DNA from 4 places in the Micromonospora sp. NPDC000316 genome. Region 2 is predicted to be linked to each of the others. Evidence: riboswitches for the same ligand, from Rfam matches in the RefSeq annotation. Region 2 holds a riboswitch; each other region holds the start of a gene.
The links. A riboswitch is a leader RNA that binds a small molecule or an ion and turns the genes downstream of it on or off. The one in region 2 is predicted to bind cyclic di-AMP.

Region 1: it holds a riboswitch for cyclic di-AMP, as region 2 does, so the genes downstream of both, ACFY2Q_RS25225 (transglycosylase family protein) here and ACFY2Q_RS07990 (C39 family peptidase) in region 2, are expected to answer to the same signal.
Region 3: it holds a riboswitch for cyclic di-AMP, as region 2 does, so the genes downstream of both, ACFY2Q_RS00680 (coiled-coil domain-containing protein) here and ACFY2Q_RS07990 (C39 family peptidase) in region 2, are expected to answer to the same signal.
Region 4: it holds a riboswitch for cyclic di-AMP, as region 2 does, so the genes downstream of both, ACFY2Q_RS09095 (coiled-coil domain-containing protein) here and ACFY2Q_RS07990 (C39 family peptidase) in region 2, are expected to answer to the same signal.

What each region holds. Positions count from the first base shown of each region.
Region 1 is NZ_JBIAZG010000017.1:26,862-31,472, reverse strand. It holds gene ACFY2Q_RS25245 (helix-turn-helix transcriptional regulator) at 1-15, opposite strand, end outside; gene ACFY2Q_RS25240 (VOC family protein) at 110-547, shown strand; gene dinB (DNA polymerase IV) at 605-1,792, shown strand; gene ACFY2Q_RS25230 (hypothetical protein) at 1,918-2,268, shown strand; gene ACFY2Q_RS25225 (transglycosylase family protein) at 2,354-3,028, opposite strand; cyclic di-AMP (ydaO/yuaA leader) riboswitch at 3,028-3,200, opposite strand; gene htpG (molecular chaperone HtpG) at 3,420-4,611, opposite strand, start outside.
Region 2 is NZ_JBIAZG010000002.1:746,998-751,608, reverse strand. It holds gene ACFY2Q_RS08000 (CDP-glycerol glycerophosphotransferase family protein) at 1-352, shown strand, start outside; gene ACFY2Q_RS07995 (alpha/beta fold hydrolase) at 362-1,108, opposite strand; gene ACFY2Q_RS07990 (C39 family peptidase) at 1,233-2,081, opposite strand; cyclic di-AMP (ydaO/yuaA leader) riboswitch at 2,324-2,465, opposite strand; gene ACFY2Q_RS07985 (hypothetical protein) at 2,753-3,517, opposite strand; gene ACFY2Q_RS07980 (hypothetical protein) at 3,671-4,069, opposite strand; gene ACFY2Q_RS07975 (acyltransferase family protein) at 4,163-4,611, opposite strand, start outside.
Region 3 is NZ_JBIAZG010000001.1:152,974-157,584, reverse strand. It holds gene ACFY2Q_RS00690 (helix-turn-helix transcriptional regulator) at 1-276, opposite strand, end outside; gene ACFY2Q_RS00685 (carbonic anhydrase) at 474-1,187, shown strand; gene ACFY2Q_RS00680 (coiled-coil domain-containing protein) at 1,270-2,289, opposite strand; cyclic di-AMP (ydaO/yuaA leader) riboswitch at 2,294-2,424, opposite strand; gene ACFY2Q_RS00675 (YibE/F family protein) at 2,591-3,955, opposite strand; gene ACFY2Q_RS00670 (heavy metal translocating P-type ATPase) at 4,268-4,611, shown strand, end outside.
Region 4 is NZ_JBIAZG010000003.1:184,648-189,258, forward strand. It holds gene ACFY2Q_RS09085 (1-phosphofructokinase family hexose kinase) at 1-558, opposite strand, end outside; gene ACFY2Q_RS09090 (SRPBCC family protein) at 745-1,212, shown strand; gene ACFY2Q_RS09095 (coiled-coil domain-containing protein) at 1,271-2,338, opposite strand; cyclic di-AMP (ydaO/yuaA leader) riboswitch at 2,344-2,475, opposite strand; gene ACFY2Q_RS09100 (cation diffusion facilitator family transporter) at 2,618-3,535, opposite strand; gene ACFY2Q_RS09105 (HelD family protein) at 3,641-4,611, opposite strand, start outside.

The sequences.
Region 1 (4,611 bases), on a different contig from region 2:
CGCCTCGACGGTCACCCGCCGATCGTTGCACACATCGCGGAACGAGCCTGTCCGCGATCAGGGGAAGGCTGGGATCATGACCGACCAGACCAGGAGACAGGGAGCTGCCATGGCCCGCGACATCCAGATCACATTCGACTGCGCCGATCCGGCCGGGCTGGCGGCGTTCTGGGCCGAGACGCTCGGCCATCAGGTGCAGGGCCCGCCCGGCGACTTCGAGTCGTGGGAGCAGGCGCTGGACGCGATGGGTGTGCCACCGGAGGACCACAACTCCGCGTCGGCGGTGGTCGACCCGGACGGCTCGGGGCCGCGGCTGTTCTTCCAGCGGGTGCCGGAGCACAAGCAGGTGAAGAACCGCGTACACGTCGATGTGCGGGCCGCTCCCGGGCTTGCGGGTGACGAGCGGATGGAGGCCCTGGAGGCGGAGGCCGAACGACTCGTCGCGCACGGCGCCACCCGGCTCAGTCGTCACGAACCCGCTCCCCCGCTGGGTGCCGGCCACATCATCATGGCCGACCCGGAGGGCAACGAATTCTGCCTCGACTGACCGGGCGTTCGCCCAGCTCACTGCCATGACGGCCGGACGCCATGCGAACATGTGTACGTGTCGCCCGGGGCCAGCATCCTACACGCCGACCTGGACGCGTTCTACGCGTCGGTCGAGCAGCGTGACGACCCGCGCCTGCGCGGGCGGCCGGTGATCGTCGGCGGCGGCGTGGTGCTCGCGGCCAGCTACGAGGCGAAGGCGCGGGGCGTCCGCAGCGCGATGGGCGGGCAGCAGGCGCGTCGTCTGTGCCCGGACGCGATAGTGGTGCCGCCCCGGATGTCGGCGTACACGCGGGCCAGCCGGGCGGTGTTCGAGATCTTCCGGCAGACCACGCCGCTTGTCGAGGGGCTCTCCATCGACGAGGCGTTCCTCGATGTGGGCGGCTTGCGTCGGCTGGCCGGGGCGCCTGCCGACATCGCCGAGCGGCTGCGCCGGGAGGTCCGCGAGCAGGTCCACCTGCCGATCACGGTGGGCGTGGCCCGGACGAAGTTCCTGGCGAAGGTGGCCAGCGGGGTGGCGAAGCCGGATGGGCTGCTTGTCGTCGCGCCCGACGCCGAGTTGGCGTTCCTGCACCCGCTGCCTGTGGAACGGCTCTGGGGCGTCGGCCCGGTCACCGCCGCGAAGTTGCGGGAGCGGCGGATCCGTACCGTCGGGGAGGTGGCCCGCCTCGGCGAGGCGGCGCTTGTGTCCCTGCTCGGCGCGGGCGCGGGCCGGCACCTGCACGCCCTGGCCCACAACAGTGACCCGCGGGCGGTGCAGGTCGGCCGACGACGCGGCTCGATGGGCGCGCAGCACGCGCTCAGTCGCAGCCCGCACGCGCCCGCCGAGCTGGACGCCATCCTGGCGGGCCTGGTGGACCGGGTCACGCGGCGGATGCGGGCGGCTGGCCGGTCCGGGCGCACGGTGATGCTGCGGCTGCGCTTCGGCGACTACACCCGAGCCACCCGCTCACACACCCTGGGCAAGGCGACCGCGGACACCACGCCCCTGCTGGCCGCCGCGCGGGCACTGCTGCGGACGGCGCTGCCGGAGGTCGACAGGCGGGGCGTCACCCTTATCGGCGTGTCGGTGGGCAACCTCGACGACAACCCGGTCCAACCGGAGTTGCCGTTCGACGCCACCCCGGGAGCCGACCTCGACGCCGCGGTCGACGCGGTCCGTGACCGGTTCGGCTCGGCGGCGCTCACCCGCGCGGTGCTGCTCGGCCGGGACCCGGGCGTCGAGATGCCGCTGCTGCCAGATTGACCGGTCCGCGTGCTTTTTCACCCGCTCCAGCTGCGATCGGAGACACATCACAGCAGGTCGGCGGTTTAGCCAGCGGCTGACGGGTGACCCTTGGGGGGTACAGCCTGACAAGGGGGACCCACACGATGTCCGACGACACCAGCAACCGCCCGAGCCGTCGCACCGAACGCCCGCACGACGTGACCGACCCTCTGCTCTGGCAGTTGGCGGTGGATGTGCTGAGCGCCCACGAGCCGGACGACGAGGGGTTCTGCCGCAACCTCCAGTGCGCCGGGCAGTCCTGGCCCTGCGCGGCCCGCAACGGCGCCGAGCAGTCGCTGCGCCTGTCCCGCAGCAGCCACGACTCGGTCGAGGCACCCGTCGACGGCGGCGCGGACCGGCCCGAGGAGGCCGCGGTGCCCGCCCCCCGCTGGGGCTGGAACGCCGCCCCGGCAGCGTCGCACCGAGGGACGAAGGCGTCCGTCTCGGCGGCGTGACAGCCCGCACGGGCACCCGGGCTGACAGCACGACACACACGAACGCTCGGCCGGGTCACCGGCCGAGCGTTCGTGGTGCACTCCGTCAGAGGCTGAGCCGCTGGCCCGGGAAGATCAGGCCCGGGTCGGCGCCGACCAACTGCCGGTTGCGCTCGTACAGGGCCTGCCAGCCGCCGGCCTGCCGGTGGCTCTGCGCGATCTCCGACAGGGTGTCGCCCGGCTTCACCACGTACGTGTCGCCGCTGGCCGCCGGGGCGGTGCGCTCGTGGTTGCGGGTCGCCGGCTGCTCGCCGCGCGACGACCGCTGGGTGGGCTTGGTGGTCCTGTCGGACTTGGCCGTGGACTTCGTCGACTTCGAGGTGGACTTCGTCGACTTCGACGTGGAGCCGCTCGACGAGCCGCCCTTCTTGCCACAGGTCGGCCACGCGCCGATGCCCTGCCCCTTGAGCACCTTCTCGGCGACGGCGATCTGCTCGCCGCGGCTGGCCAGGTCGGCGCGGGAAGCGTACTTCTTGCCGCCGTAACCGGCCCAGGTGCTCTGCGAGAACTGCAGACCACCGTAGTAGCCGTTCCCGGTGTTGATCTTCCAGTTGCCACCGGACTCGCACTTGGCGATCGCGTCCCAGTTGACCGCGGCCTGCGCCGGGGCGGCCGGCCCGAAGAGCGCGACAGCGCCGGTGACCGCGCCGACGGCCAGGGTGCCGACGGCGAGGCGGCGGGTGGTGACCCGTCGATGACGGGGCGTGTAGACAGACGTCATGTGAGCTTCCTCCACGCCGGCGAGGTGAGCTGTCGGGTTCGGGCCGAGGAGCCCGGCCGCGCGGTGGCGGCTTCACCCCGAGGTGACGATGCACCGAGGAACGTGGGTCCCCCGCTCCTGCCCGGGTGACTGGGTTCCGACGACCGGGGGCAGGATTTGGCGTTGCCGGCCGTGGTGTCCGCGATGGCGAACCCGACCGACGTTAGGCACGGCCCGTGACGATCGCCTAACCGCAGTGACGTTCTTCACCGGGCCACGCTGAGCGGCGTACTCAGCGGTTGCGGGCGGTGTGGACCTGTGCAGTGACCACGATGGACCGGAACCGATCAGGCCGGCCGCCCCGGCCGGCGGCAACCCGACAACGCGGGCGACCGCCGGCCGAGGCAGCAGGTCACAGGGTACGGGCCAGCCGGTCGGCGAGCGTCCGGGTGAAGCGGGCCGGGTCGGCCAGGTCGCCGCCCTCGGCGAGCACCGCCAGGCCGTACAGCAGCTCGGCGGTTTCGGTGAGGGCTTCGGCGGAGTCGCCCTGCTCGTGGGCCTTGCGCAGTGCGGCGACCAGAGGATGACCGGGATTGATCTCCAGGATGCGCTTCGTCGCGGGAATCTCGTGCCCCATCGCCCGGTACATCTTCTCCAGGGTCGGCGTGAGGTCGTGCGCGTCACCCACCACGCAGGCAGGTGAGGTGGTGAGCCGGGACGACAAGCGGACCTCGCGGACGCTGTCGGCCAGGGTGGTGCCCAGCCAGTCCACGAGCGCCGCGAACTCCTGCCGCTGCTGCTCGCGCTCGGCCTCGGCCTGCTGCTTCTCCTCGTCGGTGTCCAGGTCGACCTCGCCCTTGGCGATCGAGCGCAGCGGCCGCCCGTCGTACGCGCCGACCCGCTCGACCCACACCTCGTCGACCTGGTCGGTGAGCAGCAGCACCTCATGGCCCTTGGCCCGGAACGCCTCCAGGTGCGGGGAGTTCTCGATTGTGGCCCGGGAGTCGCCCGTGGCGTACCAGATGTCGGTCTGGCCGTCCTTCATCCGGGAGACGTAGCCGGCCAGGTCGGTGGGCTCGGTCGCGTCGTGGGTGGAGGCCACCGACAGGATGTCCAGCAGGGTGTCCCTGTTGTCGGTGTCGTCGATCAGACCTTCCTTGACCACCGCGCCGAACTCGGTCCAGAACGTCCGGTAGCGCTCGGGGTGGTTGGCCTTGAGGTCCTTGACCGTGGCGAGGACCTTCTTGACCAGGCGGCGGCGGACGATCTGGATCTGCCGGTCCTGTTGGAGGATCTCCCGGGAGATGTTCAGCGACAGGTCGTGCGCATCGACAACGCCCTTGACGAAGCGCAGGTAGGTGGGGACCAGCGCCTCGCAGTCGTCCATGATGAACACGCGCTTGACGTAGAGCTGGACGCCCCGGCGGCCCTGCGGTGAGAACAGGTCCAGTGGGGCGTGGCTGGGCAGGAACAGCAGCGCCTCGTACTCGAAGGTGCCCTCGCCCTTCATGTGCACGACCTCGAGCGGGTCGGCCCAGTCGTGGCTGACGTGCTTGTAGAACTCGTTGTACTCGGCGACGTCGACCTCGTCGCGGGGCCGCGCC
Region 2 (4,611 bases):
CTCCGACGCGCTGATCTCCGACGTGTCCGGAGTGATCTCGGATTACCTCTACTCCGGCAAGCCGTACGCGGTCACCGACATGGGCGACGAGGGCGACCGGTTCACCGAGAACTTCCCGCTGGCCGGGTCGGGCTACGTGCTGCGGCGGGACATGTCGAACGCGGTCGAGGTGCTGACCTCGCTGCTCGACACCGACCCGCTGGCCGAGGCGCGCTGGGCCACCCGCCGTCACTACCTGGGTGACTTCCCCGCCGACACGTACGCCGAGGCGTTCCTGACCGCCGCCCGCCGCGAGTTGGCGCCGGCGCACCAGACGATCGAGCGGCCGGCGCAACTCACTCCCCTGACCTGACGCCGCCGCTCAGCGGTACGCGTCCAGCAGCGCCAGCACTGCCGCCGGGTCCTCCACGTGCGCGTTGTGCCCGAGACCGGGCAGCGTGGCGACCGGCACGCCGTACTCCTTGAGCTGCGCGTCGGTGACCATCGGGTCGTGCTCACCGCGCGCCAGCACCACAGGCACGTCGGTCGCCGCCAGCAGCGCGGCGAGATCGGGATCGCCGACGGCGAACGCGCCCGTGTCCATGGCGAGGCGCCACCGACCGTCGACCTGGCGCAGGCCGGCGTCCACGATCGGGGCGTCCGGCGGGACCAGGCCGGCCAGGCCGGCGACCCGCAGGTAACGGCGGGCCGCCTCGGCGCGGCTGGCGAACCAGCTGACCGGGCGGGCGGCGAGGTCGGCGGCGCGGGTCAGCTCGTCCGGTGACCAGACGGCCTTGATACCCAACCCGACGACGGCGTCCACAGGCGTCCCGGCGGCGCGGGCGGCCAGCGCCAGGCCGACCACCCCGCCCAGCGAGTGCCCGAGCACCACCACGCGGTCGCCGGGCGCCAGGGCCTGGGCGATCCGCTCGGCGAAACCGCTGAAGGAGTACGACGGCAGCGGGGCCGACCAGCCGTGGCCGGCGAGATCCGGTGCCAGCCACCGCCCGGGCCAGTGCCGCTCCAGAAGCGGGGCCCAGGGCAGCCAGACGTCACCTGTCGCCCCCATGCCGTGCAGCAGAAGCAGGACCGGCCTACGGTCGGCGTGACCACCCGATTCATCCACCACGGCCGCAGTCTCCCACGGTTCACAGCCCGCGACGAGAGCCGTCGCCCCCGCATCGACGAAGACGCCACGAGCGCCGGCCCCTTGTGGGGGACGGCGCTCGCGGCGTCTTCGGACTCCGCCTGGGTCAGGCGGAGTAGCCTCGTGTGGCGATCCAGTTGGCCAGGTCGATCGTGGTCATCCAGTACTCGGGGTAGGCCGCGTTGGCCGAGTCGGCGATCCGCACGGTACGGCCGTCGTCCTTGTAGCCCACCACCGCGATGTAGTGCCCGCCGCCGTAGGAGTGCCAGCCGCCGCCTGTGTCGACGGCGTCACCGGCGACGTTGGCCACCACGCCGCGACCGTCGGTGATCGCGGTGACGACGTCAGCCTGGAGGCGGTCCATCTGGGCCGGGCTGGGCGAGCCGGCGAACATCCGGGTCTGGTACGGAGAGCCCTTGACCTCGGCGTTGAGCACCCGGGTGGTGTCCAGGGCCGAGTTGGTGCCCATCTCGGTGGTGCCCAGCTCGGCACCCAGCTGACTCTGGGTGCGGTTGATGCCGGCGGCGCTGAGGGCGTTGCGGGTGGCAGCCGGGCCGCAGTTGTAGTACGTGTTCTGCACCTGGTAGTCGTAGTCGAGCACCTTGGTCGCGGGCGGCTTCGGCGCTGCCTTGGCGGTCAGGTCCGGGTCGCTCTTGGCCTTGGCGGCGGGCGGGGCGGCGCTTGTGGCCGGCGCGGCGGTTGTCGGCGCGGCGGTTGTCGGCGCGGTGTTTGCCGAGGGGGGCGCGACGCGGGCCTCGCTGCGGGACGCGGCGGTGTCGCTGCGCATCTCGGCGACAGTTGTCGCTGTGTGCTGGCTGGCCGGGGCGTCATCGGCGCCGGCGGCCAGGGTGCCTGCGGTGGTCGCGATGACGAGGACCGCGGCGGAGGCGGCGGCGATCTGGTACGGACGTTCGGTGGCGAGGCGACGCAGTTGACGCTGCAGGGTGTGCTTCACGGTTCCTCCACGGTTCGGGGGGAGAGCGGCACACCGGGGCAGCCCGGTATCCGTGCAGGCGCCAGCGCGCGGACCGTGGTCCGCGGATGGTGAACCGCTCAGGGGTACGCCCGGCGCGGCCGGGCGGGGATGCGGTGGCCCGGGGGGTCAGCTCACCGTCACGAGACGGACGAGCGCGGGTACCGCGACGCCGTGAAGGCGGAGGAATGGCGCAGGGGTGCAGGGGTGCTGCATGAAGATGGAACTCCTTCCGACACCGCCTACCGGGTTAGCTGACGGATTCGGGCGGGAAGATCGCCCTACCGCGGGCCGTGGCTCGCGGATTCACCCCAGACGTACGTGTGGGTCCCCGGTTCGTTGATCACGATTGAGCGGGTCAGCGCGGCGTCGCCACTTGCGATCAATTACCGCACTCGACGGCACGACACTACTGGCCGGCCTTAACCCCTGCCAAGCCTGGCTCAGCTGCGTAAACCCCAAACGGCGCGACAATTTCTGGGCGTATTGCCGCTGACGTGACTCGATAGGACGAGCGGTTACGGCGGCACCTCAGGTCGACAATCGGACAGGCCGTCGACAATGGCGACACATCCGCGCGAACAATCCGGCCGAACGCGCCAGCCGCCCGGTTTCCGGGGCGTGTGACCGGGCTCACCGAATATTCGGGGCGATCAGCCCACCCGGGCCGGGCGCCACCGCGCCGCAGCCGCCGGAAGGGCCGCCGCCACGCGCACGGGTCGGCGGGGCATCGCCCGGGTCGGCCGCAGCCGGGCCGCCGCCGCGTACGCCTCGTCGGCCAGGGCGCGAGCCGAGGACGCGGCCAGTTCGGCGTCGCGCCAGGCCGACCGTTCCCGCGCGGCGGCGACCTCGTAGTCGGCTCGCCTCGCGTTGCGGATCGCCCGGCTGAGCAGCGCCTCCTGCTCCACCGGGTGCCGGCGCGGATCCCAACCGTGCCGGTGGCCGAACACGTCGCTGAGCTGCCGCATGGCCAGGTCCCCCCGCCAGTGCGCCGCCATCGCCGCCTGGTGCAGGTAGCGCTCCCGGGCGGCGTACTCGGCGGGCGTACGCGGCGTACGCGGGGTGGGCAGCGCCCCGGCGCCCGCGAACCGGCGGGCGGCGGCGTCCGCCTCGTCGTACCTGACCCAGGCCCGCTCCACCTGCTCCTGAGCGGTAAGCCAGTCGGCGCGTCGACGACGGGCGGTCTGCGCCGCGCCGGCCGCGGCGACGGCCACCTCGTCGGCGTACCGGCGCAGGTCGGCGGCCTCGGCGGCGGCCAACTCCCGGGCGGTGGGCGCCGGGTCGACAGCCGGCGTGTCCCGCTCGGGACGGGCGACCAGGACAGCGAGCACGGTAAGCGCCAGCAGGAGCAGGAGCGACCAGATGGCGGCGGCCTGCGGCACCTCGGTCAGGAACTGGTAGAAGACGATGGTTTCCATGGTCGGCACCTCGGCGAGAGAGCGTTGCGATGGGAAGCCGCACGACCGTCCGAGCCAGGGCGGGGCCACGGGTCGGCGGGGTGCGGAGCGGCGTGTCGACAGGTGCGGTGGCGGGACGGGCGTCCCGGAGGGCGGGACGGGCGTCCCGAGGGCTCAGCGCCCGGGTGGGGCGCGAGGACCCGGGCTGGCCGGGTCGTCGGCGTGGGGCAACCGGTCGGCGGTCGGGCCCGCCGGCACCAGCCCGACCGCGACGGCGGGCACGGCACCCACGCCGCCGGGCGGTGCCGGCTGCGGGTCGGTCGCGCGCACCGAACCGGTCTCGTCGGCGGTCATCTCGGCGGAAGCCGGGTGCCCGACGCCGACCACCGAGGCGGGCTGGTGCGACGACACGGCAGACCCGACGGCGAACGTCCCGGCGGCCGGCGACGACGCCGCACCCGGGGCGGCCCAGGCACCCAGCGCGAGGGCGGCGACGACGGCGAGGCTGGTCAGCACCCGTGTCGCCCAGCGCGCCACCCACCACAAGGGACAGGTGAGCGCAACCGGAAGCACGGTCCCACGCTACCGCCGGGCCCGATCGGGCGCATCGGCAGCGGGCGTGTCGGCACACGCCGCGCCGAAGGCGTCCGACCAGGACGGCTCCCGTCAGCGCGAGTCGGCGTACGTCGATCGCTCGTCGGGCTTGTCGGCGCCTCCGCTGCCGGCGGCCTCGCTGCCACGGGCCTCGCTGCCGGCGATCTCGGTGTCGCCGTTCCGCTGCCGGGGGACCGCCGCCGGCCGGGGCGTGCGGCGCGGCGCGAGCCGGCGCATCAGCGGCGTCTCGACGAAGCGGTGCAGCAACCCGGCAAGGGCCAGGCTCACGACCAGGAACCCGAGCACCACCGCCGGGCCACGCCAGCCACGGAAGCCGGTCCCCCAGTCCCCGCTCCAGCGCAGCACGCTCGTCATCACCAGCACATGCACCAGGTAGAAGGCGAAGGAGACCTCGCCGAGCCAGACCAGCGGGCGGGACCGCCACGGCGAACGCCGCTCCCGCACGTCCGCGTCTGCGGCGGCGGTGATCACCAGCAGGTACGCGACCGCGAGCAGTGTGG
Region 3 (4,611 bases), on a different contig from region 2:
GACCTGGCGGTAGGCCTCGGCGGGGTGCCGGAACCGGCCGGTCGGGTTGAGGGTGTATTCGTTGCGGCGCCCGACCCGGGTGCGCTGCAGGTAACCGCCCGCCTCCAGGTCGGCGACGATTGCCTGCGCGGCTCGTTCGGTGACTCCGACCTCGGCCGCCACGTCCCGCAGTCGAGCGGTGGGATCGCGGGCGATGGCAAGCATGACGTGCCCGTGGTTGGTGAGGAATGTCCAGTTCCGGCCGCCGCCGGTGCCAGCCGTCGTCGTGCTCGTCATGTGGACCGCCTCTCCGTTGTCCGCCCCGTCCCGCGTGTCGAAAGCGGCCCGGCTCGGGGTGAACGTATGAAATCTATATCACGCATATCTTGACGCATCTTGTGGTGCGTGTGAACGTGGAGCCGAGCCAGCGCCCGCCGCCAGTCCGGCCGACGTGTGGGTTGATCAGGTCAAATGCGTGGAGACGAGGTGCGGGGATGAGTCTTTCCGCTATGCCCGGTGGCCAGCCAGGCCCGCAGCGGGCCTCGGCGCTCACCGCGCCGGCCCGGGCGTACGCCGAGCTTGCCGACGGCAACAGACGCTTCGTCAGCGGGGCTCCGCGCCACCCCAACCAGGGTGCCGAGCACCGGGCCGCGGTGGCCGACGGCCAGCACCCGTTCGCGGTGATCGTCGGCTGTTCCGACTCCCGGCTGGCCGCCGAGATCATCTTTGACCGGGGGTTGGGTGATCTCTTCGTGGTGCGCACGGCCGGGCATATCGTCGGCCCGGAGGTGCTGGGCAGCGTGGAATACGCGGTGACAGTGCTCGGCACCCCCCTGGTGGTGGTGCTCGGCCACGACTCCTGCGGTGCCGTGCAGGCGGCGCGCGAGACGGCTGCCACCGGCACCTCACCCGGTGGGCATCTGCGCGCGGTGGTCGACGCGGTGCTGCCCAGCCTGCGGCGTGCCACCGCCGAGGGAGTGGACGACATCGACGGCATCGTCGACATCCACATCGCGCAGACCGTCGAGACGCTGCTCGGGCAGTCGCCCGTGCTTGCCGACGCGGTGGCGCAGGGGCGGTGCGCGGTGGTCGGCATGTCCTACCGACTCGCGGTCGGTGGGGTGCGACCGGTGACCGCCGTGCCGGCCGGCGACGCGACGCTCGACGCCGCCGCCCCGGGCGCGCCGGCGACGCCCGCCGCCGCCTGACACGACGCGGGGCGTACCCCGCCAACTGCGAGAAAGGGCCGCCCCGCGCGACGCGGGGCGGCCCTTTCTGCGGTACGTGTGGTCAGAGCAGCGACATGTGGACGTGGTCGGTGTGGTTCGACGGCCCGCTGTACGACTTCCATCCGGTCGCCGGGAACCAGATCTGTCGGTTCCAGATCACGTAGTAGATGCCGAGTCGGTCGGCGTTGCGGATGAGGAACGCGGCGACGTTGTTGCCGTACGTGCGGGTGTCGTCGTTGTGCCAGGGGCTGAATCCGCTCTTCTGCAGCGACCAGTCGCAGGCGCGGCCCTTCGGGTGCTCCCACGGCCCGCCGGAGCGGTAGCAGCCGACAAACCGGTTGAAGCCGGCCCGCTTGACCTCCTTGTACGCGTGCAGGGTGCGTGGCGTGACGCAGCCGGAGGTGGTGGGGTCGTCCTCGCTGCACGACTGCGGCTTCCAGTCACCGTCGGCGGTGCGACCCGGGCCGATCCGGGCGACCGGCGAGGTGGCATCCACCAGGCCGCCGGTGAAGCCCTTCCCGCCGACGAGGGAGAGCGCCTTGTCCGCCTCGCTCTTGCGCTTCGCCATCAGGGCGGTCTGCTTCTGCTGCTCGCGGACCTCCGTGTCGAGGGCCAGCTTGGCCTGCTCGGCGCGGGCCTTGACCGTGTTGACCTCGGCGAGCTTCTTCTCGTTGACCATGTTCATCTCGTCGAGCGTCGCGGCGCGCTGGACGAACGAGTCGGGAGCGTCGCTCTCCAGCAGCATCGCGATCGCGCCGATCCGGCCGGTTCGGTACGACTGGGCGGCGATCTGCCCGACCTGCGGGGCCAGCGCCTCCAGATCGGCCCTGGCCCGGTCGACCTCTATCGCCAGCTCAAGCTGCCGCTTCTTGGACTTGTCCAACTTGGACTTGGCCGCGGAGTAGTCGCGGTTGGCCTGCTCGATGACGTCGTTGAGCAGCTTCGGCTCGCCGTCCTCCTCGTGCCCGGACGGTGTGGGGGTCGTCGGGGCGGCGTGGGCCGGGAGGGGCCCGGCAAGCACGGTCAGTGCGGCGATCACGGCCACCACGGGTGTCAACCAGCGGCGTAGGGGTGCCGTCACAATGTTCCCTTCCGTCGACCGCCGACCGGGTTAGCTGACGGGTTCGGGGCGGAAGCGGCCCCTACCGCTGATGCGGATTCACCCCACGTGCCTGGGTCCCCGGCTCGCCGGTTGGCGATTGGGCGGTGGCACCGCAGGCGCCGCTTCGCGCCTACATCGGTAACCGGCAGCGAGGTTACCCGAGAGTCGACCGGGTGAGCTACGCCTGGATGCCGACCAAAAGCGTCATTTCGCCATGGCGTTGAGTGACAAGTGACGTGGCCTTCAGGGCGACTGCCCGACCCGGTCACGCTGAGGAGTGTCACCATGCCGTATCTGTGCTCCTGTTCGAATGCGGCCACGGATCGGTGGCGGTGGGTGGGGGTGGGGTCCGCGTCGGGTCCGACTCGTCGGGTCGAGCCGTTCGCGGTGAGCCGAGAGCCGCCAGTGCCTCCGTCCGGTCCGGACGGGGTCGCGGGGCGGGAGCGTCTGCCGACGGAGTGGCATCCGGGCGCCCGGCCGCCGTCACCACTGCGGCCAGCCCGGTGGTCAGCGGCACGGCGGCGATCAGGCCGAGTGTGGCGACCGCGCTGCGGACGATCTCCTGCGCGAGGAATTCACTTGTGAGGATCTGCGCGATCGGCCGCGAGTCGGCGGTGAGCAGGAGCAGCAGCGGTAGTGATGCGCCCGCGTACGCCAGGACGATTGTGTTGACCGTGGAGGCGATGTGGGCGCGGCCGACCCGGGTGGCCGCCCGGTAGAGCTGCAACCGGGTCAGCCCCGGGTTGGCGTTCGCCAACTCGGTGACGGTGGCCGCCTGGGTGACCGTCACGTCGTCGAGCACCCCGAGCGAGCCGATGATGATCCCGGCGAGCAGCAGGCCGTGCAGATCCACGTCGCCCTGGAACATCGACAGCGTCGTCGCCTCCTCGCTGCCGAAGCCGGTGAGGTGGGTCGCGGCCGTGGCGATTGTGGCGAGTACGCCGGTGAGGACCAGGCTGCCCAGGGTGCCGAGCACCGCTACCGAGGTCTGCGCGGTGACCCCGTGCGTCAGGTAGAGCACCACGAACATGATCAGCGCCGCACCGACCACCGCCACCAGCAGCGGTGACCTGCCGGCCGCGATGCCCGGCAGCACGAAGGTGAGCAGGATGGCGAAGCTGGCCGCCAGCCCTGCGAGCGCGGCGAGGCCCCGCCACCGGCCGAACGCGACGATCGCGGCGGCGAAGACCACTGCCAGCCACAGCAGCGGCGTACCCCGTTGGTGCTCGGCGATGTTCCAACTGGTGGCGGCGGGATCGGTCGGATCGGTCAGTTCGACCATTATGACGTCGTCGCCCACTGCGACCCGGGGTGCTCCGGGCCCGGCGGGGATCGAGGTCTGGACCTGCTGCCCGGCGCTCGGCCCGTCCTCGACCCGTACGTCCACCGTGCCGCACGGCCCGTCGACGGCCGACGGGCCCTCGGGGTTCGCCGCCGGCGGGCAGGGCTCGGTCATCACCCGGGTCACCGTGCCGTGGTATCGCGGCACGTCCGCTTCGCCACCGGCCTGCGGTGACCCGTCGCGCGGCCAGAGCACCACCGCCGCGATGACTGTGGCCACGAAGAGCGGCACCACCGTCGCGACGAGGAGCCGTCGCACCCGCGGTGGGGCGGGCGGAGCGGAACGGCTGTGGTCGGAACCCAATGCGAGACTCCCAACGATCCGGTGCGGGGTACGTGTCAGCGGACCGGTCGGTTCACCGTTGACAGGGAAACGCTGCGAGAGGCGCGGTGGATCGCCAGCTGACGATCGTTCGGTCACGGACGGTGAACGCCCGACGGCGTCGACCGGCCGGGGCGCCACGACGTGGTGGCGCCGCAGCCTGGGTGCGCGGCGGCGGTTGGAGGGTCATCCTGCGAAATGCTAACCAGCCCACAATGGGGCTGCAGTTCGTGGCGGGGTGTCGGATTAGCGAACCACTCGCGTGGCGGCCCTCCGGCGGGGCATGTTTGTGGCATGCCCGCTCCGTCACCGCAGGACCCCGACCGCCAGCGGGACGCCGGGCACGCGGGGCATGACAAGCACGCCGGGCACGATCCGGCGATGTTCCGTCGCCGCTTCTGGGTCTGCCTGGTGCTCACCATCCCGGTGGTCCTGACCAGCCATCTCGTGACGGATCAGTTGGGCCTGAGCGGGGATGTCCCGGGCCGGTCCTGGGTGGGCCCGGTGCTCGGCTCGGTGGTGTTCTGGTGGGGTGGCTGGCCGTTCCTGGTCGGCGCGGTCCGGGAGGTGCGGGACCGCGCGCCGGGCATGATGCTGCTTGTCGCGATGGCGATCACGGTGGCCTACACCGCCTCGCT
Region 4 (4,611 bases), on a different contig from region 2:
GGCGCGTCCGTCGCGGATCAGCTCCTCGTGGCTCACCTTGAGGAAGAACACCCCGCCCTCCAGCGCCGCACCAAGATGATCACCGGAGAGGTCGACAACCACCCGGCTGCCGTTGGCGCCGAGGTCGGCGGCGAAGCGCCGGTACACGTCGGCCGGGACGAGCCACGGCGCGTTGGGCCCACTGAGGACGCTCACCTCCGCGCGGAGGCCCTCGCCGAGCGCCAGGTTGTACAACTCGTCGAGCTCGTGCCGGCTCAGCGGCTGCCCCGGCACGTCGGCGATCTCCTGCCGGGAGCCGTCCCGACGGTCGTGCACGTACCCGCCACTACCGGAGTCGCGGACCACCACCTTGAGGTCCACGCCCTCGCTCACCAGCAGTGGCTCCAGCACTTGGCCGATCTCCCCGCCCAACGCGGCGCAGAGCACCACGTCGACCCCGAGCGACAGCACCATGCGGGCCTGCCAGACGCCCTGCCCGCCGGGATGCAGGTGCAGTTCGGGCTGGTCGTTCGGCTGGTCCACCGTCACCGTCAGTTGCGGAGTGGGCGCGAAGACCATCACGTGCCCGCTCACCGAGCATCGCCGTTCATGTCTCCGCCCTCCGTCACGACCGGTGATATCCCCACAGCCGACGGTAGTGATAACGCACCGCGAATGCCTGGGCAACGGCCGGCGTCCGTCCGGGCGTTGCCAGCCTGACCGGGGTACGGGACGATCGTGCGACAATCGACGGCAGGAGCCGGTGTGTTCAGCAGCGATACGTTCAGCTACACCGTCCAGGCCCGTTGCTCGCTCGCCGACGCGGCGGCCTTGCTGAGCGACCTGACCCGCCAGGGCGAGCTGCATCCGCTGATCATCCGGGTTCGCCGGGTCCCGCCCCGGCACGGTGCCCGGGCCAGCTACACGATCAACGACCGGCTGGCTGCCGGCCCGCTGCGCTTCCGAACCACCTACCAGGCGGACGTGCTGGTCAGCGAGGACGACGAGATCGTCACAGTGGCCCGCCAGTGGCCGGCGACAACGGTGCGCAACCACACCCGGCTACGCACCGAGCCGGACGGCCTGGTGCGGATCGACGTGGAGATCACCCTGCGGGCGCCGGCACCCCTGTTCCGGTACGCGTTCCGTCAGGCCCGAGCCGCCCACCTGGCCCTGGCCGCCCGACTCGGCGCGGCCCTCGACCGCACCGGCGACCCCCCGACCCCCGCCTGACACACACCGGCCGGCGCCCACGTGAGCGGGGCGCCGGCCGGGCAGGGGTCAGGTCGGGTCAGTAGACGGACAGGTGCACGTGGTTGGTGTGGTCGCTGGACGGGTCGCCGCCCGCTCCGCTGTAGGACTTCCACCCACTGCTGGGTAGCCAGATCTGCCTGTACCAGATCACGTACAGCACGGCGAGCCGGTCGGCGTTGCGGATGAAGTACGCGGCCAGGTTGTTGCCGTACGTCTTGTCGCCGCCTGTGGCGTCACCGCCGAAGCCGCCCTTCTGCGCGGCGAAGTCGCAGGCGCGGCCCTTGGGGTGCTCACCTGAGCCGCCGGAGCGGTGGCAGGAGACGTACCTGGTGAAGCCTGCGGCCTTGGCCTGGTTGAGGGCGTGCAGGGTGCGTGGGGTGATGCAGCCGTTGGCCGGGGTGGGGTCGTTGATGCTGCACGACTCGGACGGCCAGGAGCCGTCGGAGTTGCGCGGCGCGGCCTTGGCGTTGGCGGTGGAGGTGCCCCGGTTGGAGTTGGTGTCGGCGGCGGTGGATTGCGACCTGGTGGTTGCCACGGTGAGGGCCCGCTCGGCCTGCTCCTTGCGCTTGGCCATCACCTCGACCTGCTTGCGCTGTTCGCGGATCTCGCCGTCGAGGGCGATGCGGGTGCGGTTGGCCTCGTCCTTGGTGGCGTGGAGGTCGCGCAGTGCGCGGTCCTCGTTTGCGGCGACGACGTCCAGCGAGGCGGCCCGGTCCATGAAGCCTTCGGGGGTGTTGGTGCTGAGCAGCGCCGAGACGGTGCTGAGTCGCCCGGTGCGGTACGCGACGCCGGCGATCTCACCGACCTTGCCGTTGCGCTCGCTCATCTCGGCTTCGGTGGCCTTCAGCTTGGCGGCGAGTTGCTGCTGCCGCTGAATGGAGGTGTCCAGGAGGCGCTTCGCGTCGAGGTAGCCCTTGCTTGCCGCGTCCAGTTGGGCCCGCAGGGCCGGGGTGCCACCCTCTTCGTCGTCGCTTGGTGCCGCGGCGGCGCGCTGGGCGCCTGGGGGAGCGGCCGAGGCTGCGCCGGCCGGGATCGCGACGCCGAGGGTGAACATCATGACGATGAGCGCCGCCAGTCGGGCGGCGGGGGGTCGTGCTGGTGCCACTGTGCGTGTCCTTCCGTCAGCCGCCGACCGGGTTAGCTGACGGGTTCGGGACGGAAGATCCCTACCGCTGACGCGGATGCACCCCAGGAACATGGTTCCCCGGTTCGCCCTCTCGGGTGATTAGGCGGCGGCCCCCACCGGCGCCGGGAGGGCGCCGCCGGGTGGTGGCCGGGAGCCAGCCTACCGGTGCCGGTGGGGCTGATGCAGCAATTGTGACTGAGGGTGCCCACGCGGTCACCAAGGATTCCGACTAAAGGGACAAATAGGGGCAGAAGCCGGTCACCAGGCGACGGCGCCGCAGGCTCCGGGTGCCGCCCCGGGTTCGATCTGCAACGTGGCGTGCTCGATCCGGAAGTCCTCCTGCAGGGCGGTACGCGCCGCGCTGAGCACCGCGCCGACCTCCGCGTCCGGGGCCATGGTCAGGTGTGCGGAGGCCACCTCCATGCCCGAGGTGAGCGTCCAGACGTGCAGGTCGTGCACCTCGACGACGCCGGGCACGGCGGCCAGCCGGTCGTGCACGGCGGTGACCTGGAGGTGTTCCGGTGCGGCCTGCACCAGGATGCGGACCGCGGCACGGCCGAGCCGCCACGTGCGCGGCAGGATGAACACGCCGATGGCGACCGCGACCAGCGGGTCGGCCCACCACCAGTCGGTGACCGTGATGAGCAGTGCCGCGCCGATCACGCCGAGCGAACCGAGCAGGTCGCCGAGCACCTCCAGGTAGGCGCCCTGGAGGTTGATGCTCTCCCGGGCCCCGGTGCGGAGCAGGGCGAAGGCGACCACGTTCGCGAGCAGACCGAGCACGGCCACCGCGAGCATCGGGCCGGCAATCACCTCGTGCGGATCGCCGAATCGGCGGATCGCCTCGATCACCACGTAGATCGCCACGCCGGAGAGCAGGACGGCGTTGGCGAGGGCGGCGAGCACCTCGAGGCGGTAGAGCCCGAAGGTGCGTTGCGGGTCGCCGGTGGCCCGTTGGGTGGCGGTGATCGCGGCCAGCGCCATCCCGATGCCGAGCACGTCGGTGAACATGTGCCCGGCGTCGGAGAGCAGAGCCAGTGAGCCGGTGCGCAGGGCGGCCACCGCCTCGACCACCATCAAGGTGGCGAGCAGCCCGAATGCCGCCCAGAGTCGGCCCCGGTGCTGGTGCGCGGCATTGGCGACCGAGGCGTGGTGGTGGTCATGACCTGCGCCCACGACACCCACCCTCCGTCGTCGTCCGGGATCGGGTCAAATGTATGCTCACATCGCTATGTATGCAACTGTGCGCCAGCGTCGACTCCGGGCCGCGCCAAATCGAATTCAGCCGGTCGGGTCGATGGTGGTGAGCCGCTGGGTGGCACGGGACAACGCGACGTAGAGCGTGCGGACGCCCGCCCCCGGATCCGCCCGTATCTCGCTCGGCGCCACAAGCACCACGCCGTCGTACTCCATGCCCTTGGCCTCCAGGCTGGTCACCACCTGCAACCGCGACCCGCCGAGCGTGCCGAGCCAACCGGCGACCTCGTCCCGGCGGGGGACCGGCGTGATCACCCCGACCGTGCCGTCCACCTCGGCCAACAGTCCGGTGGCCGCCTCCACTGTCGCGGCCTCCAGGTCGGCCGCCGGCACCACCAACTCCACCGGGTCGACCCCCGTGGAGCGGACCGCCCTCGGCAGCGGCAGGTCCGGATAGAGCCGGCGGATCTCGGCCGCCGCCACCGCGAAGATCTCCGCCGAGTTGCGGTAGTTGGTGGTAAGCGTGAAGTCGTGCCGCTTGCGGCGGCCCAACGCCTGGTCGCGGGCCCGGGCCAGCTCCTCCGGGTTGCCGGTCCACGCGGTCTGCGCCGGGTCGCCCACGACTGTCCACGAGGCGAGCCGGCCGCGCCGGCCGACCATGCGCCACTGCATAGGCGAGACGTCCTGCGCCTCGTCCACCACCACGTGCGCGTAGTCCCGGTAGTCCGCCGGCCGTTCCCGCGCCGCCGCGCGGGCCGCCCGCTGGCGTTCGCCGAGGGTGCTCAGCTCCCGGACCCCGCCGGCGAGTTGGAACGGGTCGCGCTTGGCTCGCGCCGGCTGCGCCGGCTTGCCCAGCAGCGATTCCAACTCGTCAAGCAGCGCGATGTCGGCGATGGTGAGGCCGTCGGTGTCGAGACTCTGGTACGCCGCCTCCAGCAGCCGGATCTCCGCGCCGGACAGGATCCCGCCCGCGTACCGGCGCAGCCGGTCCGGATGGGCCAGCCAGCCCAGCACGTGCCGGGGGTGCAGCCGGGGCCACCACGCCTTGAGGAACT